3 regions of the Micromonospora sp. NPDC051300 genome follow, and region 3 is predicted to be linked to each of the others. Evidence: riboswitches for the same ligand, from Rfam matches in the RefSeq annotation. Region 3 holds a riboswitch; each other region holds the start of a gene.
What was found. A riboswitch is a leader RNA that binds a small molecule or an ion and turns the genes downstream of it on or off. The one in region 3 is predicted to bind S-adenosylmethionine.

Region 1 (6,985 bases), on a different contig from region 3:
CAGCAGCTCGGCGAGCCGGCCGCGCGGCACCGCCACGTCGTCGATGACCAGGCCGCCGTTGCCGCCGGGGAAGGTCTCGGCGGCGTACCGCTCCATCGCCGGGTGGGCCAGCCGTCGGGCCTGGAGCAGGGCGGTCGCCTCGGTCGCGTCGGTGGCGGTCCAGACCTCGTCGGCCCCGGCCGCGCCGCACACCTCGGCGATCCGGGCCAGGTCGTCGGCGGCCCGGTCGCCGGTGTCCACGGCGGCCAGCAGCAGCGCCTCCGCGTCGGTGCGCAACCCCATCGGCCGGTACGCCTCGATCGCCCGCAGGTGCGTGCGGTCCAGCAGCTCCAGCAGGCTCGGGGTGAGACCCCGCTCGGCGATCCCGGCCACCGCGCCGCCGGCCGCCGCCGTGGTGGGGAAGACCGCGACCAGGGTCAGCGACGCCTCGGGCGCGGGACGCAGCGCCACGGTCACCTCGGTGATCACGCCGAGCGTGCCCTCGGAGCCGACGAACAGCCGGGTGAGGTCGTACCCGGCGACGCCCTTGGCGGTGCGCCGGCCGGTGCGCAGCACCTCGCCGGAGGCGAGCACCACCTCCAGGCCGAGCACGTATTCGCTCGTCACGCCGTACTTGACGCAGCACATGCCGCCGGCGTTGGTGGCCACGTTGCCGCCGATCGTGGACGACTCCCAGGAGCCGGGGTCCGGCGGATACCAGAGCCCGCGCGCCCGCACCGCCTGAGCCAGCGCCGCGTTGACCACGCCGGGCTGCGCCACGGCGATCCGGCCGACCGGGTCGACCTCCACGATCCGGTCCATCGCCACCGTGCTCAGCACCATCGCGCCGGCCACCGCGTTCGCCGCGCCGGCCAACCCGGTCCGCGCCCCCTGCGGCACCACCGGCACGCCGTGCCGCCCGGCCGCGCGCACGGCGGCCACCACCTGGGCGGTGTCGCGGGGGCGGACCACCACCAGCGGGGTGCCCGAGGCGCACAGGTCCGCCTCGTCGCGCTCGTGACCGGCCAGCAGGTCCGGGTCGGTCAGCACGGCGGAATCGCCGAGCGCGGACCGCAGGTCGTCGAGGAGGGGATGGGCGGCCATGCCGGGAAGGCTACGCGTACCGTCGGTCGTCATGCTCTACCTGGACCCGCCCGCGGTGCCCTGGCGCGGCCGGCTCTGGTCGCACCTGATCAGCGACGTCTCGTACGCGGAACTGCACGCCTTCGCCGAGATGCTCGGCGTGCCCCGGCGCGGCTTCGACCGGGACCACTACGACCTGCCCGCCGAGCGGTTCCCGGTGGCGGTCTGGCTGGGCGCCACGGTGGTCCCGTCCCGGGAGATCGTCCGCCGGCTGCACGTCGCCGGCCTGCGTCGCCCGAAGCACCGGGCCGCCCGGGTCTCAGGCGAGGCCGGTCAGCTCCCGGGTCAGGTTGGCGCGGGCGCGGTCCTCCCAGCGGGCGTGCGGCTCGGCTAGCCGGTAGAGCGCCGGCAGGTCGAGCAGGTGCCGCAGCACGGCGGCCCGACCGGCGCGGAAGTCCGGCTCGGGGACGTGGGCGTACTCGTGGCGGATCGCGGCGGCGTACCTGTCGTAGTCGGCCGGTCGGGCCGCCAGCACGGCCAGGTCGGCGTCGCAGAGCAGCGCGCCGTCCGGGTCGTCCGGCCCGACGGCGTGACCGGCGGTGAGCAGCACCAGGCGGCGTACCTCGTCGACCGCCGTGGTCGGCAGCCCGGCGGCGGTGAGCAGGTCGCCGGTCAGGTCGGCGCTGGCCCGTTCGTTGGCGTCGCCGCCGGCGCGCGGGTCGTATACCGCGTCGTGGCCCCACGCGGCGAGCCGGACCAGGTCGGGGCGGCGGGCCCGATCGGCGTACGCGTCGACCACGTCGAGCACCGTGCACAGGTGGTCCACCGTGTGGTGGCGTCGGTGCGGCTCCCGCCAGCCGGCCAGCAGCCGGTCCCCGGCCCGCCGGACGCCGCCCGGGTCGGTCGCGCCGGCCGCCCGCGCCGCCCGCTCCCACCGTGCCGTCAGCTCGTCCACCCGGTGCAGTCTGCCCGATCCGGGCGCCGGGGCGAGGATTCACCCCGGGCGGGACGGGTAGTACCCGCCATGGCCCGGGACCGACGACCGCCGCTCCTGCGGCGGATGACCTCGCGCGAGGGGCTGGCCGACCTGGACGGGCCGCGGATCGCCGCCGCCGTGGACGAGCTGCGCGACAAGAGCAAGGCCACCCTGCACGACCGGCTGCACCGGGTGCGTACCGCGTTCGGCCTGGCGTTGCAGGCCGGGCTCGCGGCCGGCCTGGCCTATCTGGTCTCGCACCGGCTGCTGCACAATCCGCAGCCGGTCTTCGCGCCGATCTCCGCGGTGGGCACGCTTGCCGCCTCGGTCGGGCAGCGGTTCCGGCGCACCGTCGAACTGATCATCGGGGTGGCGGTCGGGGTCCTGGTCGGCGACGTGCTGATCTACTTCCTCGGCACCGGCGCCTGGCAGCTCGCGCTGGTGGTGACCTCGGCGATCCTGCTGACCATCTTCGCCGGGGCGAGCGTGGCCATCGTGATCCAGGCGGCGGCGACCGCGGTGCTGATCGTGACGCTCAGCCCGTCCACCCAGAACCTGGAGTTCCCGCGCTTCGTCGACGCGTTCCTCGGCGGCAGCATCGCGTTGATCGTCACCGCCCTGCTGTTGCCGCTCAACCCGCTGCGGGTGATCAACCGGGCCGCCCGGCCGGCGCTGGACCTGCTCGCCGAACAGCTCGACGCCTGCGCCGAGGCGCTGCGCAACCGGGACCGGGGCGCGGCCCAGCGGGCGCTGTTCCGGCTCCGGGAGAACAAGGAGGAACTGGCCGCGCTCGGCGAGGCGATCGAGGGCGCGAAGGAGACCATCACCATCTCGCCGGCGCGCTGGCACCGGCGCAGCGAGCTGACCCACTACGCGGAGGCGGCCGAGCCGATCGACCGGGCGATGCGCAACAGCGGCACGCTGATCCGCCGCTCGGTTACCATGATCGAGGACGAGGAGGAGATTCCCGAGCCGATGCCGGACGCGGTCGCCCACCTCGCCGAGGCGGTACGCCTGCTCCGGCACGAGTTCGCCGCCGGGGAGGAGCCGCAGCAGGCCCGGGAGCGGACCCTGCGCGCGGTCAGCGAGGCCGGCCGGGCGTACGCCGAGGGGGTGGGCTTCTCCGGCAGCGTGGTGATCGCGCAGGTGCGGACCGCGGCCAGTGACCTGATGGTCGCCTCCGGCATCGAGCAGGAGGAGGCGAACCGCCTGGTCCGCCAGGCGTTCCACGGCAACGACCAGCAGACCGACGAGACGCCCCAACCGCCCACCGCCCCGCCGGTCGGCTGACCGTCGGCGGTCAGCCCGGGAGGGTGGCCAGGGCCCGCAGGAGGGTGTCGACCTCGTGCTCGGTGGTGCCCAGGCCGAGGCTGGCGCGCAGCGCGGTGGGCGGCAGGTCGGTGCGGCCGGACCGGGCGGCGGCCTCGGTGAGCAGACGGCGGGTCAGCGGGTGGGCGCAGAACAGGCCGTCCCGGACGCCGATCCGGTGCCGGGCCGCCAGGTGCGCGGCCACCTCGGCGGAGTCCCGCCCGGCCACCACGAAGCTGACGATGCCCACCCGGGGCGCGTCCGGGCCGAACGTGCGCAACTCCACCACGTCCGGCAGCGCGGCCAGGCCGGCGCGCAGCCGGGCCAGCAACGCCTGCTCCCGGGCGTGCAGCGCGGCCCGGTCCGCCGCGTCGAGCGCCGCGCCGACCGCCGCGAGCGCCACCGCGCCGAGCAGGTTCGGGGTGCCGCCCTCGTGCCGGGCCGGGCCGGTCGCCCACCTGACGTCGTGGGTGGCCGCGCCGACGTGGCTGGTGGCGCCGCCGCCGGGCAGGTACGGCGGGGCCGCGTCCAGCCAGTCCGCGCGCCCGACCAGCACGCCCGCGCCGAACGGCGCGTACAGCTTGTGGCCGGAGAGCGCCACGTAGTCCAGGTCCGACGCGGCCACGTCGACACGCGCGTGCGGGGCGAGCTGCGCGGCGTCCACCAGGATCCGCGCGCCGTACCGGTGGGCCACCCGGGCCAGCTCGGTCACCGGCCAGCACTCGCCTGTCACGTTGCTGGCCCCGGTGACGGCGACAAGCACCGGCAGGCCGGGCCGGGCGTCGCGGGCCAGCTCGCCCAGCGCCGCGTCGAGGGACCGGACCGCGCCGGCCGGGCTGTCCGGCACCGGCAGCCGCACCGAGCCGCGCGGCCAGGGCAGCAGGTTGGCGTGGTGCTCCCCGCCGAAGGTGACCACCGTGGTGCCGGCCGGCAGCGCCCGGGCCAGCAGGTTCACCGCGTCGGTGGTGTTCCGGGTGAAGACCACGTGGTCGGTGGGGCGGGCGCCGAGGAAGTCCGCCACGGTCTGCCGGGCCCGCTCGTAGGCAAGCGTGCAGCGCCGCGACAGCGCGCCCGCGCCGCGGTGCACGCTCGCGTACCAGGGCAGCAGCTCGGCCACCGCGTCGGCCGCGGCCCGCGCGCACGGCGCGCTGGCGGCGTGGTCCAGGTTGATCTCTCCGGGCACGCCGAGCACGCCGAGCGGGTCCGGCCGGGCCGGCACCTGCAGCGTGGGCAGGGCGGGTACGAGGGTGACGGTCATGGCGGAGCCTCCCGGGCCACCGGGGACCCCCGGATCTCGCCGAAGGGGTCCGCGCTTGCCCAGCACGCGAGGCGGCGCTGGGCCCGGTCATCACCCGGGGCACCCCACCGCGAACTGACGAGGGTTGCCGGCCAGCAAGCCGGGGCTTGACGCTGGCGCTCGTGACCTGTTCCGGAGCATAGCCGTCGTGATGCGGCCGGAACAGTGGGGCGTGGGTGACTACGCTGACCGCATGGCCGTCACCCCGCCCGGCGGAGCACTGCCGCCGCCGTCCGCGCCCGCCGTCCCGCCGCCCGGGGCGCCGTCACCGCGGATGCCGCTGCGTCGGCTCGGCTGGCGGCGTTTCCTGGCGCTGGCCGGGGTGGTGCTGCTGATCGCGGCCGGCGCCTTGTTCATGGTGTTCACGCTGGGCGAGAGCCTGGGCGCCGAGGCGCTGCTGGTCGGCGTGATCGCGGCGATCCTGCCGGTGCCGGTGCTGGTGTCCTGCTTCCTCTGGCTCGACCGCTACGAGCCCGAGCCGCTGAAATACCTGATCTTCTGCTTCGCGTGGGGCGCGTTCGTCTCCACCGCCATCTCGCTGCTGGTCAACGAGACGGGCGCGCGGCTGTTCAAGGACTGGGGGCTGCCCGCCGCGCTGACCGCGGTGCTCGTCGCGCCGTTCATCGAGGAGCTGACCAAGGCCGCCGGCCCCATCCTGCTGCTGATCTTCCGGCGTCGGGAGTTCTCCGGGGTCACCGACGGGCTGGTCTACTGCGGGCTCTCCGCGGTCGGCTTCGCCATGGTGGAGAACATCCTCTACCTGGGCGGCTACGGCTACCGCACCGGCGTCGAGGAGTACGGCCCGGCCACCGGCGCGCAGCAGGTGATCGCGATCTTCATCGTGCGGATCCTGCTGTTCGGCTTCGCCCACCCGCTGTTCACGTCGATGACCGGCGTCGGGCTGGGCGTCGCCGCGCGTACCGCCGACCGGCGGGTGCGGATCCTCGCCCCGCTCGCCGGCCTGCTGCTGGCCATGATGCTGCACGGCACCTGGAACCTGATCCCGTCGCTGGCGCAGGTCACCGGGCAGCCGGTGATCGTGCTCTACGGCTACATCGGCGTGATGGTGCCGATCTTCTTCGGCATGGTGGGGCTGGCCGTCGGCCTGCGCGCCTGGGAGGGCCGGCTCACCGAGCGCACGCTGCCCGACTACGTCCGGGCGGGCTGGCTCACCCCACCCGAGGTGGCGGCGCTGGGCAGCCTGGGTCGGCGGCACGCGGCCCGCGCCTGGGCCCGCCGGGTGGCCGGCGACGGCGGGGTGAAGGCGATGCGCGGCTACCAGTTCGCCGCCACCCGGCTGGCGCTGCTGCGCGACGGCATGCGCCGGGGGCTGGACCGCAAGCCCGCCGAGCGGGACCGGACGGCACGGGAGGAACGGGAGCTGCTGGACTCGATCGCCGCGTACCGGTCGTTCTTCGTCGGGCGGGACCCGCAGGCGCCGGTTGGGGTCTGGGACGGTCAGCGCTACCACCTGCGGTTCCCGGACGGGTCCCGGCGCACGGTCGAGGCGCCGGACGAGCCGGTGGTGCCGATCCCGGTGGTGCTGGCCCCGCCGCCCCCGCCGGTCGGTCACGCCCCGCACCCGTGGCACCCGCACGGCTGAGCGGTCAGGACATCAGGCCGGTGAGGAAGTCGCCGAGCCCCTGGGCGATGGCCATCAGCGCCGCGCCGATGCCCCGGAAAAGCTGCGCCGCGCCGTCCGGCCGGAACGCCATGAAGTAGATCAGGAACGCGAGGAACCCCCAGGCGAGAATCCTCTTGATCACGATCGGCATGGTCCCTCCCCAGGGCGCGCTGAGGTGCCTGGGCTTCCCGCCGGGCAGCGCCGCAAACGGCGCCGGCGCGGGGGCGGCCGTCAGAGGTAGAGCCCGGTCGAACCGGTCTCGGCGCTCTCCACCCGCTCCGCCGCCACCGCGTGCACGTCGCGCTCGCGCAGCAGCACGTACGCCCGGCCGTGCAGTTCGACCTCGGAGCGGTCGTCCGGGTCGAAGAGCACCCGGTCCCCGGCCACGATCGAGCGGACGTGCGGCCCGACGCCCACCGCGGTGGCCCAGGCCAGCCGCTTGCCGACCGCCGCGGTCGCCGGGATGACGATGCCGGCGGTGGAGCGGCGTTCCCCCTCCGCGCCCTCGGTACGCACCAGCACGCGATCGTGCAGCAGGCGGATGGGCAGCCCGGTGTCGAGACTCTGGTCGGCGGTCACGCGAAGACGCTACCGCGTGCCGCCCGGCCGGTTCCGTCGTGGTTGCCGGGTGCGGCGACGGGGCAATATGTGGCGGGACCGCCCTACCGTGGGGCGGTCGGACGTATCCTGTCTCCCCTGTGACGTGGGTGGACCAGCT
Region 2 (6,985 bases), on a different contig from region 3:
GGGCGCTGGTGGTCGACACCAACGGCACCGCCCGCAGCGAGGTGGTGGCCGAACTGGTCCGGGCCGGCATCGGAGTGGACCGGGTGGTGCCCCGGCGCCGCCTGGAGGACGCGTTCCTCGCCCTGGTCGGCGAGAACTCTCGGGGAAGCGGTGACCGGTGATGGCGGACTCTTCGGTGGCGTCGTCGAGCGCGTCGGGAGGGGCGGCGGCCGGCTACCGGCCGTCGGCCACCCTGCCGTTCGGCGCGGAGTTCCGGCGGCAGGCGTCGCGCCGGCGTACCCAGTTGGCGCTGGGGTTCATGGTGCTGCTGCCGTTGATCATCCTGGTGGCGTTCCAGTTCGACTCGAGGGACGACGACGGCGGCGGGCGGGGCGAGTTCGCCAGCCTGGCCGACCTGGCCACCTCGGGCGGCCTCAACTTCACCCTGTTCTCGATCCTGGTGTCGGCGTCGTTCCTGCTGGTCGTGGTGGTGGCGCTGTTCTGCGGTGACACGGTGGCGAGCGAGGCGAGCTGGGGGAGCCTGCGCTACCTGCTGGCCGTGCCGGCGCCCCGGGCCCGGCTGCTGGCGGTGAAGCTGGTGGTCGCGCTCGCGTACTCCGGTCTGGCGTTGCTGCTGCTGGCCGGCACCGCGCTGGTCGCCGGCACGCTGCGCTACGGCTGGAAGCCGCTGAGCAGCCAGGTCTCCGCCGAGCTGGCCCCGGTCGACGGGCTGCTCCGGCTGCTCGGGGTGCTGGGCTATCTGGCGGTGGTGCTGCTGGTGGTGGCCGGGTTGGCGTTCCTGCTGTCGGTGACCACTGACGCCGCGCTCGGCGCGGTCGGCGGTGCGGTGCTGCTCTGGATCCTGTCCAGCATCCTCGACCAGATCACCGCGCTGGGCGGGCTGCGCAACCTGCTGCCGACGCACTACAGCAGCGCCTGGCTGGGCCTGCTGTCGTCGCCGATACAGACCGACGACGTGGTCAAGGGCGCGATCTCGGCGGTCGTCTACGCCACGCTGTTCTGGTCGCTCGCCTTCTGGCGCTTCACGCGCAAGGACATCACCAGCTGAGCGTGAAAGGCGGGGCCCCCGCTCACGCCTCGCGCCCATATCATGGGAGCGTTCCCACGCAGTTGTCCCGCCAGCAAGGAATTGATTAAATTCAATCTCTTTGGCGGCCAGCTCGTCTGCGGCGCTCTGGTGCTCGTCGGCCTGTTCACCCGGCCGGCCGCGCTGCTCGCCTCCGGCTCGATGGCGTACGCGTACTTCGTGGTGCACCAGCCGCACGGCCTGCTGCCGATCGGCAACGGCGGTGAGCTGGCCGCCATCTTCTGCTGGTCGTTCCTGCTGGTCGCGGTGCTCGGGCCCGGCCCCTGGGCGCTCGACGCCCTGCTGGCCCGCCGCCGCCCCGCCGCCCCCGCCGGGGCCCCGTCGGCTCCCCGCGCGTCCGTCCCTGCCTGAGCCCGAGATCCCGGTACGGGACCGCCCTCCGAGGGCGGTCCCGGGGCCGGGATCTTCGGCTAATCCCCGGGCCTGGGCCCGTCACCGAACACCCACCTCTGCCGCGGGGACCAGAATCCCCAGTCACCTGGATCGGTTCCCGTGCCCTTCAGGTCGACGTGAGAGGACTCCTCCACCGCGTACATCAGCGCTTCCGCCGTGCCGCTCCCATGGATAAGATTGATGATCCGACAGAGTTCGTACGCGGCGAACGCCCATACCACCGTCTCCACCGGCGACACCTCGATCGGGATCTGCAGCCGGTGTCCGATGGCAGTCCCGTTCTGGGCGGCCCAGATGCTGCCCGCGACGACGGGCAAGCAGTCCAGGGGGAAATCCTGGATGTCCGGGTTGCCGTAGAGCCTCCTCACCAGAATGTTCGCGACGAGCTTGGTCTCGACCACTTCTCCGTTGTCATCCGTCACGCGCAACCTGCCTCCGTCAAGGATGGCGTGGGGCAACATGATGTCGACAAGCGTGATGAACGCTCCGGTCAGCTCGTGCCGCTCCGCGCGCAGTGAGCTGACGTCGGGCCGGCGTTGCTCGTCCTCCTCCAGAAGCATCTCGATCAGCGTGATGGCCCCGGCCAGGTCGCCGGGGATGGCCGGCCCGCCCTCGCCGACGACCATGAGGAGCTTCTGCGCGACATCGGGACTGACGATGGCCGCCACGCGTTCTCCGCGTCTGGTCACGTGGATCATTCGGTTTCCCGACGCGACGGAGCTCAGCAACTCGGGCAACATCTCCCGTGCTTGACGAACACCTGTGGTGCTCTCCGACACGGGCCTCAGGAAGCGGATCATCGCGCGAAGCTAGCACGATGATTCGTGGCCTTCACCATCCCATGTGTACACCTCGTTGCTTTTCCGTTCCGCACCATGCCGGCACCATCACGCAGCATCGTCGGAAAGGATTGTGATGTCGAAAGCAAAACGGTCGTCGGCTGACCGAACGCGAAAGTTTCGCAGTGGACCGGGCGTGCGGCTGGATCGATTGTCCGTCTGGATCGGAATGGTGGGACTGATCGTCGCCATATTGGCCTGGCTCTTTCCCGTCGCGTAGCCCGAACTGCCTACAGCGGGTTGTCCGGCGGCACGGCTGAGGACGGCGGGGCTTCCGGCGCGGTCGGTGCCGTGGTGGGGTCGGGGTCGCGGCGCTTCCAGGCGCTCACCCCGAGCCGGCCGGTGTTGCCGAGGTCGATCGGCCCGTCCAGCGTGACCGGCTGCGACGAGCGGCCGGTCACCGGTGCCACGTCGAGCTGCCGGCCCTCGGTCGCCACCACTGTCGGGTCGGTGACCGTGTTGCGCCAGAGCAGCGCCGCACCGGCCCGTTCGCCGGGGCGCAGCACCATCCGGGTGGGCGGGGCGTCGAAGCCGGAGGTGATCCCGGTGGCGCCCGGGACGGTGCGGACCGCGATCGGGTCCCCGTCGGCGTCCCGCAGACGCACCGCCGGGTAGCCGCGCAGCTCGTACGGCTGGTTGCCGCAGTTGACCAGGTCCAGGCCCATGGCCCGCAACCCCATCGCGGCGCTCACCCCGGTCTCGGTGATCCGGACGCCGTCCGGGGGGCAGGTCGCCGGGCTGGTCGGCGTCGCGTCGTGCCGGCTCGGCTGCGGATTGGGGTCCGGGGCCGGCGCCCGGGTGCACGCCGCCAGCAGCGTCAGTGCCGCGAGGAGGCCGGTCCCGGCTGCCGCGTTGCGCATCCGGTGATCATGCCACCGTCCCGGGGGCGGCGAGGTCCGCGCCGACCGCCGTGATCGGCCGTTGCGCCGGCCCACTGCGTGGGATCCCGGGGTGGCGACGACGTGGGCGGCGCATAGACTCGGCGGCACAACTGCATACCTCATCCAGAGGGGCTGAGGGATACGGCCCGACGACGCCCCGGCAACCACCCGCACGCTCGACGCCGAGCGCCCTGCGGGCAGGTGCCAATTCCGTCCCCGCCGCACCCGGCGATGCGGGGAAAGATGAGAGGAACTTCTCGACATGACGTCGACGCTTCCCGCCGTCTCCGGCATCGACACCACCCGCAGCCCGGCCCGCGCCCTGGTCTGTCGCGCCTGTTCGGCGCGCTATCCGCTGGCCGCCCAGCACGCCTGCTACGAGTGTTTCGGCCCGCTGGAGGTTGACTACGACACCGCCGCGCTGGCCACCGTCACCCGGGAGCAGATCGAGGCCGGCCCGAACAGCATCTGGCGTTACGCCGCCCTGCTCCCGGCCGGTCAGGACCCGGCCACCCGGGTCACCCTCAACCCGGGGCTGACTCCGCTTGTCACCGCCGGCAATCTCGCCGCCGAGCTGGGCCTCACCGGCCCGCTCTGGGTCAAGGACGACAGCGCCAACCCCACCCACTCGTTCAAGGACCGGGTGGTGTCGGTGGCGCTGACCGCCGCCCGGGCGCTCGGGTTCACCCGCTACGCCTGCGCCTCCACCGGCAACCTGGCCAACTCGGTCGCCGCGCACGCCGCGCGCGCCGGCGTGCCGTCGGTGGTCTTCATCCCGAGCGACCTGGAGCAGGGCAAGGTCGTCACCACCGCGGTCTACGGCGGCGACCTGGTCGCCATCGACGGCTCGTACGACGACGTGAACCGGCTCTGCGGCGAGCTGGTGGAGACCGACGAGTTCGAGGACACCGCGTTCGTCAACGTCAACGTCCGGCCCTTCTACGCCGAGGGCTCCAAGACGCTCGGCTACGAGGTGGCCGAGCAGTTGGGCTGGCGGATCCCGGCCCAGGTGGTCATCCCGATGGCCAGCGGCGAACTGCTCACCAAGATCGACAAGGCGTTCACCGAGCTGGTCGAGATCGGGCTGGTGGAGGCGCCGGCCGACGGCTGGAAGGTGTTCGGCGCCCAGTCCGCCGGGTGCAACCCGATCGCCACCGCGCTGCACGACGAGCGCGACACCATCGTCCCGGTCAAGCCGACCGGCATCGCCAAGTCGCTGAACATCGGCGACCCGGCCGCCGGCGTCTACGCGCTGGAGGCGGTCCGCCGCACCGGCGGCTGGATGGAGTACGCCGACGACGACGAGATCCGCGCCGGCATCCGGCTGCTGGCGCGTACCACGGGCGTGTTCGCCGAGACGGCGGGCGGCGTGACGGTGGCCGTGCTGCGCAAGTTGGTGGAGTCGGGCCGCCTGGACCCGGCGGCGGAGACGGTGGTCTTCAACACCGGCGAGGGCCTGAAGACGCTCGACGCGGTGGCTGCTGCCGCCGGCCCCACCCATCGCATCAAGCCCAACCTCCGCGCCGCCCGCGACGCCGGCCTCCTCTCCTGACCGGGGGTCGGGGTGACCAACGGGTGAGCGAGGGACTGCGGTGAGTGGCAGAAAAGCGCCGCCAAGGACTTGACGGCAGGAACCGGACGGCGCAAGATGCTCGGTGCGGGAGGGCATCCGCCGGAGACTTTTCTAAGTTTTGCGACCCAACGCCGGAGGCGTTGTGCGGACGTCCCTCCCGACCAACCTCGCGCAGGGCCAGCGGAAATCCGCTGGCCCTGTCGCCGTTCCCGGCCCAGGATCACCGTCATGGGCCTGACCGTCGCGCCGCTCGATCCCGCCGACCTGCCGACGCTCGACGCGGCGTACCGGATCGACTGCGCGGCCCGCGCCGTCGACGAACCGGACCTGCCCCCGACCTGCCGGCGGCGGTTCGAGGCGCTGCTGCGGCACCCGATGCCCGGCGTCGAGGGGCGGTGGGTCGTCGCCCGCCTCGACGGGGAGCCGGTCGGTTGGCTCCGGCTGCACCTGCACACGCTGGAGAATACTGAGAACGCGAGCGTCGAGCTGGTGGTGGACCCGGTCCACCGGCGGCGCGGGATCGGGCGGGCGCTGCACGAGCACGGCCTGCGGCTGCTCCGGGACCACGGCGGCAAGCGGCTTGTCGGTTCCACCGTCGCCGCGCTGCCCGGCGAGGAGGACCGGGAGTTCCCGGGCGCCGCGTTCGCCGCCGCGATGGGCGCGACGGCGGCCAACGCCGACGTGCGCCGCCGGCTCGACGTGGCCGCGCTGGACCGGACCCGGCTGGCCGCGCTGCACGCCGACGCCCGCGCGGCGGCCACCGGCTACCGGATCGTGCGCTGGCGCGACCGGGTGCCCGACGAGCACCTCGCGGACGTCGCCCACCTGGAGGGCCGGCTGCTGCTCGACGCGCCCATGGGGGAGCTGGCGTGGGAGCAGCAGAAGATGGACGCGCGGCGGAAGCGGAGCGTGGAACGGGCGCTCGACGCCCGGGGCGTGCGCCGCTACAACACCGGCGCGATGCACGAGGCGTCCGGCCGGCTGGTCGGCTGGAGCCAGCTCAGCCTTGCCGCGAGCAGCACCGACCACGCCTGGCAGCAGATCACCATCGTCGACCCGGGCCACCGTGGCCACCGGCTCGGCCTGCTCTGCAAGGCCGCCAACCTGGGGTACGCGCTGGCGCACGAACCGGCGCTGCGAACCGTCGACACCTGGAACGCCGCCGCCAACGCCCCGATGATCGCGATCAACGAACAGCTCGGCTTCCGCCCGACCGCCGGCTCGGTCGACTGGCAGTTGACGATCTGAGTTGTGACACGCCCCTACTGATCTGGTGCCTTCCTGTTGCATGATGGCGGGCATGACGGAGACCCCGCACCCCCTGTACGACAGGCACGCCGAGACCCTCGACCGGGCGCTGACCGCGATCACGGAGCGCGGGTACTGGTCGGCCTATCCCGAGTCGCCCAGCCCCCGGGTGTACGGCGAGACCGCCGCCGCCGACGGCAGGGCCGCCTTCGAGGCGTACCTGGGCGGCGACTTCCCGCTCGACCAGGCCGGTGACGGCACCACCGTCGCCACCGAGGCCAGCCCGTTCGGCGTGGCGCTCGACGTGCGCTACCCGCACGCCGGCGCCGACCAGCTCGTGGACGCCGCCACCGCCGCGCTGCCGGCCTGGCGTGACGCCGGCCCGAAGGCCCGCGCCGGGGTGTGCCTGGAGATCCTCGACCGCCTCCACCGGAACATCTTCGAGCTGGCCAACGCGGTGCAGTTCACCAGCGGCCAGGCGTTCGTGATGGCGTTCCAGGCCGGTGGCGCGCACGCGCTGGACCGGGCGCTGGAGGCGGTCGCCTACGCGTACGCCGAGATGAGCCGCCACCCGGGGACGGCCGGCTGGGAGAAGGCCGCCGGCAAGGGTGACCCGCTGCGGATGACCAAGACGTTCCACGTGGTGCCGCGCGGGGTGGCGCTGGTCATCGGCTGCAACACGTTCCCGACCTGGAACTCGTACCCCGGGTTGTTCGCCTCGCTCGTCACCGGAAACCCGGTGGTGGTGAAGCCGCACCCGCGCGCGGTGCTGCCGCTGGCGATCACCGTGAAGTACGCCCGCCAGGTGCTCGCCGAGGCCGGCTTCGACCCGAACCTGGTGCAGCTCGCCCCGGAGGCGGCCGGCGAGAAGCTCGCCTCGACGCTGGCCCTGCACCCGGCCGTGAAGATCGTCGACTTCACCGGCTCCACCGAGTACGGCGACTGGCTGGAGTCCAACGCCCGG
Region 3 (6,985 bases):
CCAGGACGAGCTGGCCGTAGACGACGAGCGCGAAGAGCTGGCCGATGGTGAGCAGGAAGTCCAGGTCGCGCTGCTGCGTCTCGTCCGGGGCGTGCGCGGCGAGCAGTGCGACCAGGCCGTCGGCCTGCTCCCGGAACCGGGCCACGTTGGGCAGGTGGGCGTGCGCGTCGTAGACCTCGCGCCAGTCGTGGAAGCGGATCGCGCCGAGGCCGCGGGCCGGGCCCTGCCGGAACAGGAACTCGTCGTCGGCCGGGTCGCGGCGGGCCGGCACCGGGGAGTACGGCTGCGGCCGGAACAGGTAGTTCGGCATGAACTTGAGGATCAGGGCCAGGTTGACGTGCACCGTGCCCTCCAGCTTCGGCAGCCCGCGGATGTCCTTGGCGGCCTTGTCGAAGTAGGTGTCGGCCTCGAAGCCCTTGGCGGCGATGACGTCCCAGAGCAGGTCCACCACCTTCTCGCCCTCGGTGGTGACCTTCATCTTGGTCATCGGGTTGAACAGCAGGTAGCGGCGGTCGTCCGGGCCGGCCGAGCGGAAGTAGTCGACCGCCCGGTCGCTGAACAGCTTCATCGCCACCAGGCGGGCGTACGCGTCGGTCAGCTCGCGGCGCACGTGCGGGAAGTCGGTGACCCGTCGGCCGTAGAGCACCCGGCCGTGGGCGTGGGTGACCGCCTCGTACATGGCGTGCTCGCAGATGCCGATGGACGCGGTGCAGAGGTTGAACTTGCCGACGTTGACGGTGTTCAGCGCGGCGTCGAAGGCGGCCGGGCCGGTGTGCAGCACGTCCTCGGCGCGCACCGGGTAGTCCGCCAGCCGGAACTCGGAGACGTACATCTGCGCGTTGACCACGTTGCGGACCAGCCGGTAGGCGGGGTGGCGGCTGTCGGCGGCGAAGAACACGTAGCCCTCGGGGCCTTCGACGTCGGCGCGCCGGCCGAAGACGGAGACCAGCCCGGCGACGTTGCCGTTGCCGATGTAGTACTTGCCGCCGGTGGCCCGGAAGCCGCCCTCGCCGTCCGGGGTGAGCAGCATGTCGGTGGCGTAGATGTCGGCGCCGTGCGCCCGTTCGGAGAGGCCGAACGCCATCACGTGCCCCTGGTCGAGCAGCTCGGCGGCGCGGGCGCGGGCGGCGGCGTTGCCGCTCTGCCAGACCGGGCCGAGGCCGAGCACGGTGACCTGCCAGGTGTACCAGTAGCCGAGGCCGTAGAAGCCGAGGATCTCGCTGAGCGCCGCGTTGCGGGCGGTGTCCCAGCGCTTGTCCTTGTCGTCCGCGCCGTCGGCTGCCGGGGTGAGGAAGGTGGCGAAGAGGCGTTCCCGGGCGGCGAAGTCGAGGAAGTCGGCGTACCACTCGCGCGCGTGGTAGCTGTCGACCAGGGCGCGCTTGCCGCGGGTCTCGAACCAGTCGATCGTGGCGCGCAGCAGCCGCCGCGAGGTCTCGTCGAGGTCGGCGGGGTCGTAGTGGTGCGGGTGGAACAGCAGCGGGTCGCTCACGCAGCGGGCCTTTCCGGGTCGGGGTCGAGGTCGCGGAGGGTGGCCAGGACGTCGTCCAGCCAGGCCAGCACCATCCGTTCGTACGCGATGCCGCCGCGCAGCACGACGTGCTGCAACGCCGCCCGGGCGTCGGGTGCGACGGAGCCGAAGTCGCGGCGCTCGCCGGCCAGGTAGCCGGCGAGGACGGTCTCGTGGTCGGCGCGGTAGCGCTCGACCTCGGCGACCAGGGTGCCGCGGCCGGCGGGGTCGTCGAACGCGGCGCCGCGGATCTTGACGGCGAGTTCGTGCCGGACCGCCTCCGGGCGCACCGGGGCGTGCAGCCAGTCGACGAGCGCGGCCCGGCCGGCCGGGGTGACCGACCAGATCGTCTTGTCCGGCAGGCCGTCCTGGCCGACCTCGACGCCGGTGATCCGGTCATTCCGGGCCATCTGCCGCAGCACGCGGTAGATCTGCTGGTGGGTGGCCGTCCAGAAGCGGCCGATCGAGCGGTCGAAGCGCCGGGCCAGCTCGTAGCCGGAGGCGGGCTGCTCCAGGAGCGAGACGAGGATGGCGTGCTCCAGCGACATGCCGGCCATCTTGCTATGCACTTTGTTGCATAGCAAGACCTAGTGCGGCAGGTACTCACGCAACGCGTCGAACTGGGCCACGGTCAGGTACGAGGGGTTCGCCGCCTGCGGCTGCCGGAGCACCTCGGCGTCGGCCCAGCGCGGGTCGGCGCGCAGCAGCTCCCGGCGCACCCGCAGCGGCTCGGCGAGGACGGTGAGGTCAAGTGGGAGCGTCCACGGTCCGTCCGGCTCCCCCGGGCGCGGCGCCCCGGCCACCCGGCCCACGCCCCACACGCCGTACGGCAGCCGGCCCCGGCTGCCGCTGGCCCAGAACACCACCGGCTGACCGGCGCGCATCAGGCGCACCCGGTAGCCCTGGCGCACGCACCAGCCGGTCACGGTCGGGTCGGCGGCGAAGCGGCCGGCCAGGTCCGCCCGCTCCGCGTTTCCCTTGATCAGCCAGGCGCCGAGGTCGTCCAGGGTCACCCGCCGGGAGTCCATCAGGCCATTCTGAGACCCGGTCGCCGGAACCGCCCGGTAAGGCACGGCGCGTGAGGGTGGTCATAACGGCTGGACGGCCCGCGCCCCGGGGCTGCTAGCCTTCTCGGCAGGTCATGAGCGCCAGCGTCAAGCCCCGGCTCGCTGGCCGGCAACCCTCCACCACGGTGGGGTGCTCCGGGTGAGGACCAGGCGCCGACAGCCGTCGGCGCAAGCGTGGCCTGGCACCCAGGTCAGCACCGACGACCAGGGAGACCCATGTTCGCGCCCCAGCCCTTCCCGTTCCGCCCCGCGCTGATCAGGCGTCGCCACGTCGACCTGATGCGGGTGTGCAGCGACCGCTGTCGCGTCGCGCGCTGAGCGAGCGTTCCACCCCCTTTTCCGATCCACCCTCCCGGCTCCGCCGTGCCCCGGCGGCGCCGGCACCGGCACGCGCCCCGCGTGTTCGTCCACTATGGAGAAAAATCGTGCGTATCCGTACCGCCCTGACCCGCGTCGCCACGCTCGGCGCCGCGGCCGTGCTCGCCGCCACCGCGCTGACCGCCTGCGGCGGTGGCGCCGACGACGCCGCCGACAACCCGTACGGCCTGCTCCAGCCCGGGGTGATCCGGGCCGGCACGCTCACCGACGCCCCGCCGAACGTCTACCTGAAGGACGGGAAGTTCACCGGCTTCGACAACGACCTGCTCACCGCCGTCGCCGAGAAGGCTGGCCTCAAGGTGGAGTTCGTCGGCACCGACTTCTCCGCCCTGCTCTCCCAGGTCGCCAACCGCAAGTTCGACGTCGGCAGCTCGTCGATCACGGTCACCGAGGCCCGGAAGAAGACTGTCGACTTCGGCAACGGCTACGACTTCGGCTACTTCGGCCTGGACGTGCCGGCCGGTTCCCCGATCACCGGCTTCGACCAGCTCGCCGGCAAGCGGGTGGTGGTCGTCCAGGGCACCGTGCAGGACGACTTCGCCACCCGGGAGAAGCTGAACCCGGTACGCGTGCCCGACTACAACGGTGCGGTCAACCAGCTCAAGGCCGGCACCGCGGACGCCTGGATCGCCCCGGCCGAGATCGGCGACAAGTCCGCCGCCGACAGCAACGGCAAGATCACGGTGGCGGCGAAGCAGCTCAGCCCGGCCCCGACCGCGTACGCGGTGGCCAAGGGCAACGACAAGCTGCGCGAGGCGCTGGACAAGGGCCTCGACCAGGTGATCGCGAACGGCACCTGGAGCCGCCTGCAGGCGCAGTACTACCCGGGCCGGCCGATCCCGGCCGACTTCACGCCCGGCAGCGGCAGCGTCCCGGTGCCCTCGCCGTCGGCCGCCTCCTGAGCCGGTGACCCGAGCAGAGCGGACGGAGGAACGATGGATCCCCTGAGCACCCTCTGGGAGACCTTCTTCGACGGTGACTCGATGCGCGAGGCGCTGCCCGAGATGCTGACCGTCGGGCTGCCCAACACGCTGATCCTGGCCACCTCCGCCGCCCTGCTCGGCTCGGTGCTGGGCATGCTGCTGGCGGTCGCGGGCATCTCGCGTACCCGATGGTTGCGGTGGCCGGCCCGGGTCTACACCGACGTGTTCCGCGGCCTGCCGGCCGCGGCCACGATCCTGCTCATCGGCGTCGGCCTGGCGCCACTGGGGATGGAGGTGTGGGGGCCCAACCCCTATCCGCTGGGCGTGCTGGCGCTGTCGCTGATCGCCGCCGCCTACCTGGGCGAGATCTTCCGCGCCGGCATCCTCAGCGTGGAGGCCGCCCAGTTGGAGGGCGCGCGGGCGCTCGGCTTCTCCTGGGGCGCGGCGATGCGCCTGGTGATCATCCCGCAGGGCGTGCGCCGGGTGCTGCCCGCCTGGGTCAACCAGCTCATCGCGCTGATCAAGGACTCCAGCCTGGTCTACTTCCTCGGCCTGCTGGCCAGCCAGCGGGAGCTGTTCCGGATCGGCCAGGACTACGCGGCGAACACCGGCAACCAGTCGGCGCTGCTGCTGGCCGGCCTCTTCTACCTGCTGCTGACCGTGCCGCTGACGCACGCGGTCAACTGGCTGGACCGCCGGCTGCGCCAGGGCCGCCCGACCACCCCGCCCGAACCCGAACCCGAGCCGACGCCGGCCGGCGTCGCCCCGACCGGAGGGAACCCGCGATGACCACGACCACCGCCGGCTCGGTCAGCCTCGCCGTCCGCGACGTGCACCTGGCCTTCGGCGCGCACCGGGTGCTGCGCGGTGCCGACCTGGACGTGGCCCGGGGCGGCACGGCCTGTGTGATCGGGCCGTCCGGCTCCGGCAAGTCCACCCTGCTGCGCACGATCAACCGGTTGATCGAGCCGGACCGGGGTGACGTGCTGCTGGACGGGCGCAGCGTGCTGCGCGACGACCCGGACGCCCTGCGGCAGCGGATCGGCATGGTGTTCCAGCAGTTCAACCTCTTCCCGCACCTGAGTGTGCTGCGCAACGTCACGCTCGCGCTGCGGAAGCTGAAGAAGCTCGACGAGGACGAGGCGGTGGCGCTGGCCCGCGCCCAACTCGACCTGGTCGGGCTGGGCGCGAAGGCGGACGCCCGGCCGGCGCAGCTCTCCGGCGGCCAGCAGCAGCGCGTCGCCATCGCCCGCGCGCTGGCGTTGCGCCCGCAGGTGATGCTCTTCGACGAGGCCACCTCGGCGCTGGACCCGGAGCTGGTCAAGGGCGTGCTGGCGGTGATGGCGGACCTCGCCGCCGGCGGCATGACCATGGTGGTGGTCACGCACGAGATGGGCTTCGCCCGCACGGTCGCGGACACGGTCGCGTTCATGGACGCGGGCGTGGTGCTGGAGGCCGGGCCGCCGGCCGCCGTGTTCGAGGCGCCGGAGCATCCCCGGCTGCGCCGGTTCCTGTCCCAGGTGCTCTGAGGTCAGCCCTTCACCGCGCCGATCAGCACCCCCTTGATGAAGTGCCGCTGCACGAACGGGTAGACCGCGACGATCGGCGCGACGGTCAGCACCACCACCGCCATCTTGATCGCCTCGGTCGGCGGCATGGTCACCCCGGTGGTGCCGCCGGATGTGTGCGGCGCCTGCCCGGCCAGCAGGTAGCTCTGCAGCACGCGCTGGATCGGGTACATGTCGTTGCGGTCGATGAACAGCAGCGCGTCGAACCAGACGTTCCAGTAGCTGACCGCGTAGAAGAGGCCGACCACGGCGATGACCGCGCGCGACAGCGGGAGCACGATCCGACCCAGCGTGCGGAAGTCGCCGGCCCCGTCGATGCGGGCGCTGTCCAGCAGCTCCTGCGGGATGCCCTGGAAGAAGCCGCGCACCACGACGAGGTTGAACACGCTGATCGCCGGCGGCAGGACCAGCGCCCAGATGGTGTCCTTCAGCCCCAACCCGGTGACCACCAGATAGCGGGGCACCAGCGGCGGGTAGACCAGGAACGGGAGCAGGAAGTACGCCAGCAGCCAGCGGTGGCCCACCGAACCCGGCCGGGACAGCCCGTACGCGGCCAGCACGGTCACGGTCAGCGCGATCGCGGTGCCGCAGACCGTGACCAGCGTGCTGATCCACAGTGCCCGGGTGACCGCGCCGCCGGCCAGGATGGTCTGGTAGGCCGAGGCGTCGATGCCCCTCGGCACGACCACCAGGCCGCCGGCGTCGCTGATGGTCTGCCGGGAGGAGAGGCTGGTCACCAGCACCACCCAGAGCGGGAAGAGCACGCCGAGCACCAGCAGGGTGAGCAGGACGGCCTTCAGCCCCTGACCGACCGCTGTCGGTGGCTCCTCCCAGGCCGGCCGGCGGTTTCGCGCGCCGGACGGCCGGCGGATGGTCGTGGTCATGACTTCGAGTAGATCCCTCGTTCGCCGAGCAGGTGCGCGACCCGGTTCGCGGCCAGGATCAGCACGAGGCCGACGACGGCCTTGAACAGGCCGGCCGCCGCGCCGTAGCCGTAGTTCCCGGTGGCGATGGAGAAGTGGTAGACGAACGTGTCGAGCACCTCGGCGGCCTGCCGGCCGACCGCGTCGCGTTGCAGCAGGAACTGCTCGAAGCCGACCGAGAGCGCGTCACCGAGGCGCAGGATGAGCAGCAGCACGATCACCGGACGCAGGCCGGGCAGGGTGATGTGCCACAGTCGCCGCCACCGTCCGGCGCCGTCCGCGGCGGCCGCCTCGTAGAGGTTCTGGTCGATCGTGGACAGCGCGGCGAGGAACACGATGGTGCCCCAGCCCACGTCCTTCCAGACCGCCTCGGCGGTGACCAGGACGATGAACGTGTCCGGGTTGGTCATCACGTTCCACGGCTGCATGCCGGCGTCGCGCATGGTCTGGGCCAGCAGCCCCGCGCCGCCGAACATCGCGACGAAGAAGCTGACCACCAGCACCCAGCTGAAGAAGTGCGGCAGGTAGACGACGGTCTGCACGAGCCCGCGCAGCCGGCTGGAGAGCAGGTTGTGCAGCATGACCGCGAGCAGGATCGGCAGCGGGAAGAAGAACACGA

Region 1: linked by a shared signal. The riboswitch ahead of ACIA5A_RS00160 (aminotransferase class V-fold PLP-dependent enzyme) and the one ahead of ACIA5A_RS07250 (ABC transporter substrate-binding protein) in region 3 are both predicted to bind S-adenosylmethionine.
Region 2: linked by a shared signal. The riboswitch ahead of thrC (threonine synthase) and the one ahead of ACIA5A_RS07250 (ABC transporter substrate-binding protein) in region 3 are both predicted to bind S-adenosylmethionine.

The regions. Positions count from the first base shown of each region.
Region 1 is NZ_JBITEP010000001.1:31,415-38,399, forward strand. It holds gene ACIA5A_RS00140 (FAD-binding oxidoreductase) at 1-1,083, opposite strand, end outside; gene ACIA5A_RS00145 (DUF4031 domain-containing protein) at 1,115-1,456, shown strand; gene ACIA5A_RS00150 (metal-dependent phosphohydrolase) at 1,382-2,017, opposite strand; gene ACIA5A_RS00155 (aromatic acid exporter family protein) at 2,087-3,328, shown strand; gene ACIA5A_RS00160 (aminotransferase class V-fold PLP-dependent enzyme) at 3,339-4,604, opposite strand; SAM riboswitch class IV at 4,651-4,771, opposite strand; gene ACIA5A_RS00165 (PrsW family intramembrane metalloprotease) at 4,795-6,246, shown strand; gene ACIA5A_RS00170 (hypothetical protein) at 6,251-6,418, opposite strand; gene ACIA5A_RS00175 (GroES family chaperonin) at 6,499-6,846, opposite strand.
Region 2 is NZ_JBITEP010000001.1:12,665-19,649, forward strand. It holds gene ACIA5A_RS00055 (alpha/beta fold hydrolase) at 1-161, shown strand, start outside; gene ACIA5A_RS00060 (ABC transporter permease) at 161-1,048, shown strand; partial or broken gene ACIA5A_RS00065 (DoxX family protein) at 1,157-1,438, shown strand; gene ACIA5A_RS00070 (hypothetical protein) at 1,498-2,280, opposite strand; gene ACIA5A_RS00075 (DUF4232 domain-containing protein) at 2,550-3,179, opposite strand; SAM riboswitch class I at 3,317-3,450, shown strand; gene thrC (threonine synthase) at 3,463-4,752, shown strand; gene ACIA5A_RS00085 (GNAT family N-acetyltransferase) at 5,002-6,021, shown strand; gene paaN (phenylacetic acid degradation protein PaaN) at 6,074-6,985, shown strand, end outside.
Region 3 is NZ_JBITEP010000004.1:177,123-184,107, reverse strand. It holds gene ACIA5A_RS07265 (acyl-CoA dehydrogenase family protein) at 1-1,489, opposite strand, end outside; gene ACIA5A_RS07260 (PadR family transcriptional regulator) at 1,486-2,055, opposite strand; gene ACIA5A_RS07255 (hypothetical protein) at 2,095-2,535, opposite strand; SAM riboswitch class IV at 2,645-2,755, shown strand; gene ACIA5A_RS07250 (ABC transporter substrate-binding protein) at 3,000-3,854, shown strand; gene ACIA5A_RS07245 (amino acid ABC transporter permease) at 3,888-4,664, shown strand; gene ACIA5A_RS07240 (amino acid ABC transporter ATP-binding protein) at 4,661-5,404, shown strand; gene ACIA5A_RS07235 (carbohydrate ABC transporter permease) at 5,407-6,327, opposite strand; gene ACIA5A_RS07230 (ABC transporter permease) at 6,324-6,985, opposite strand, start outside.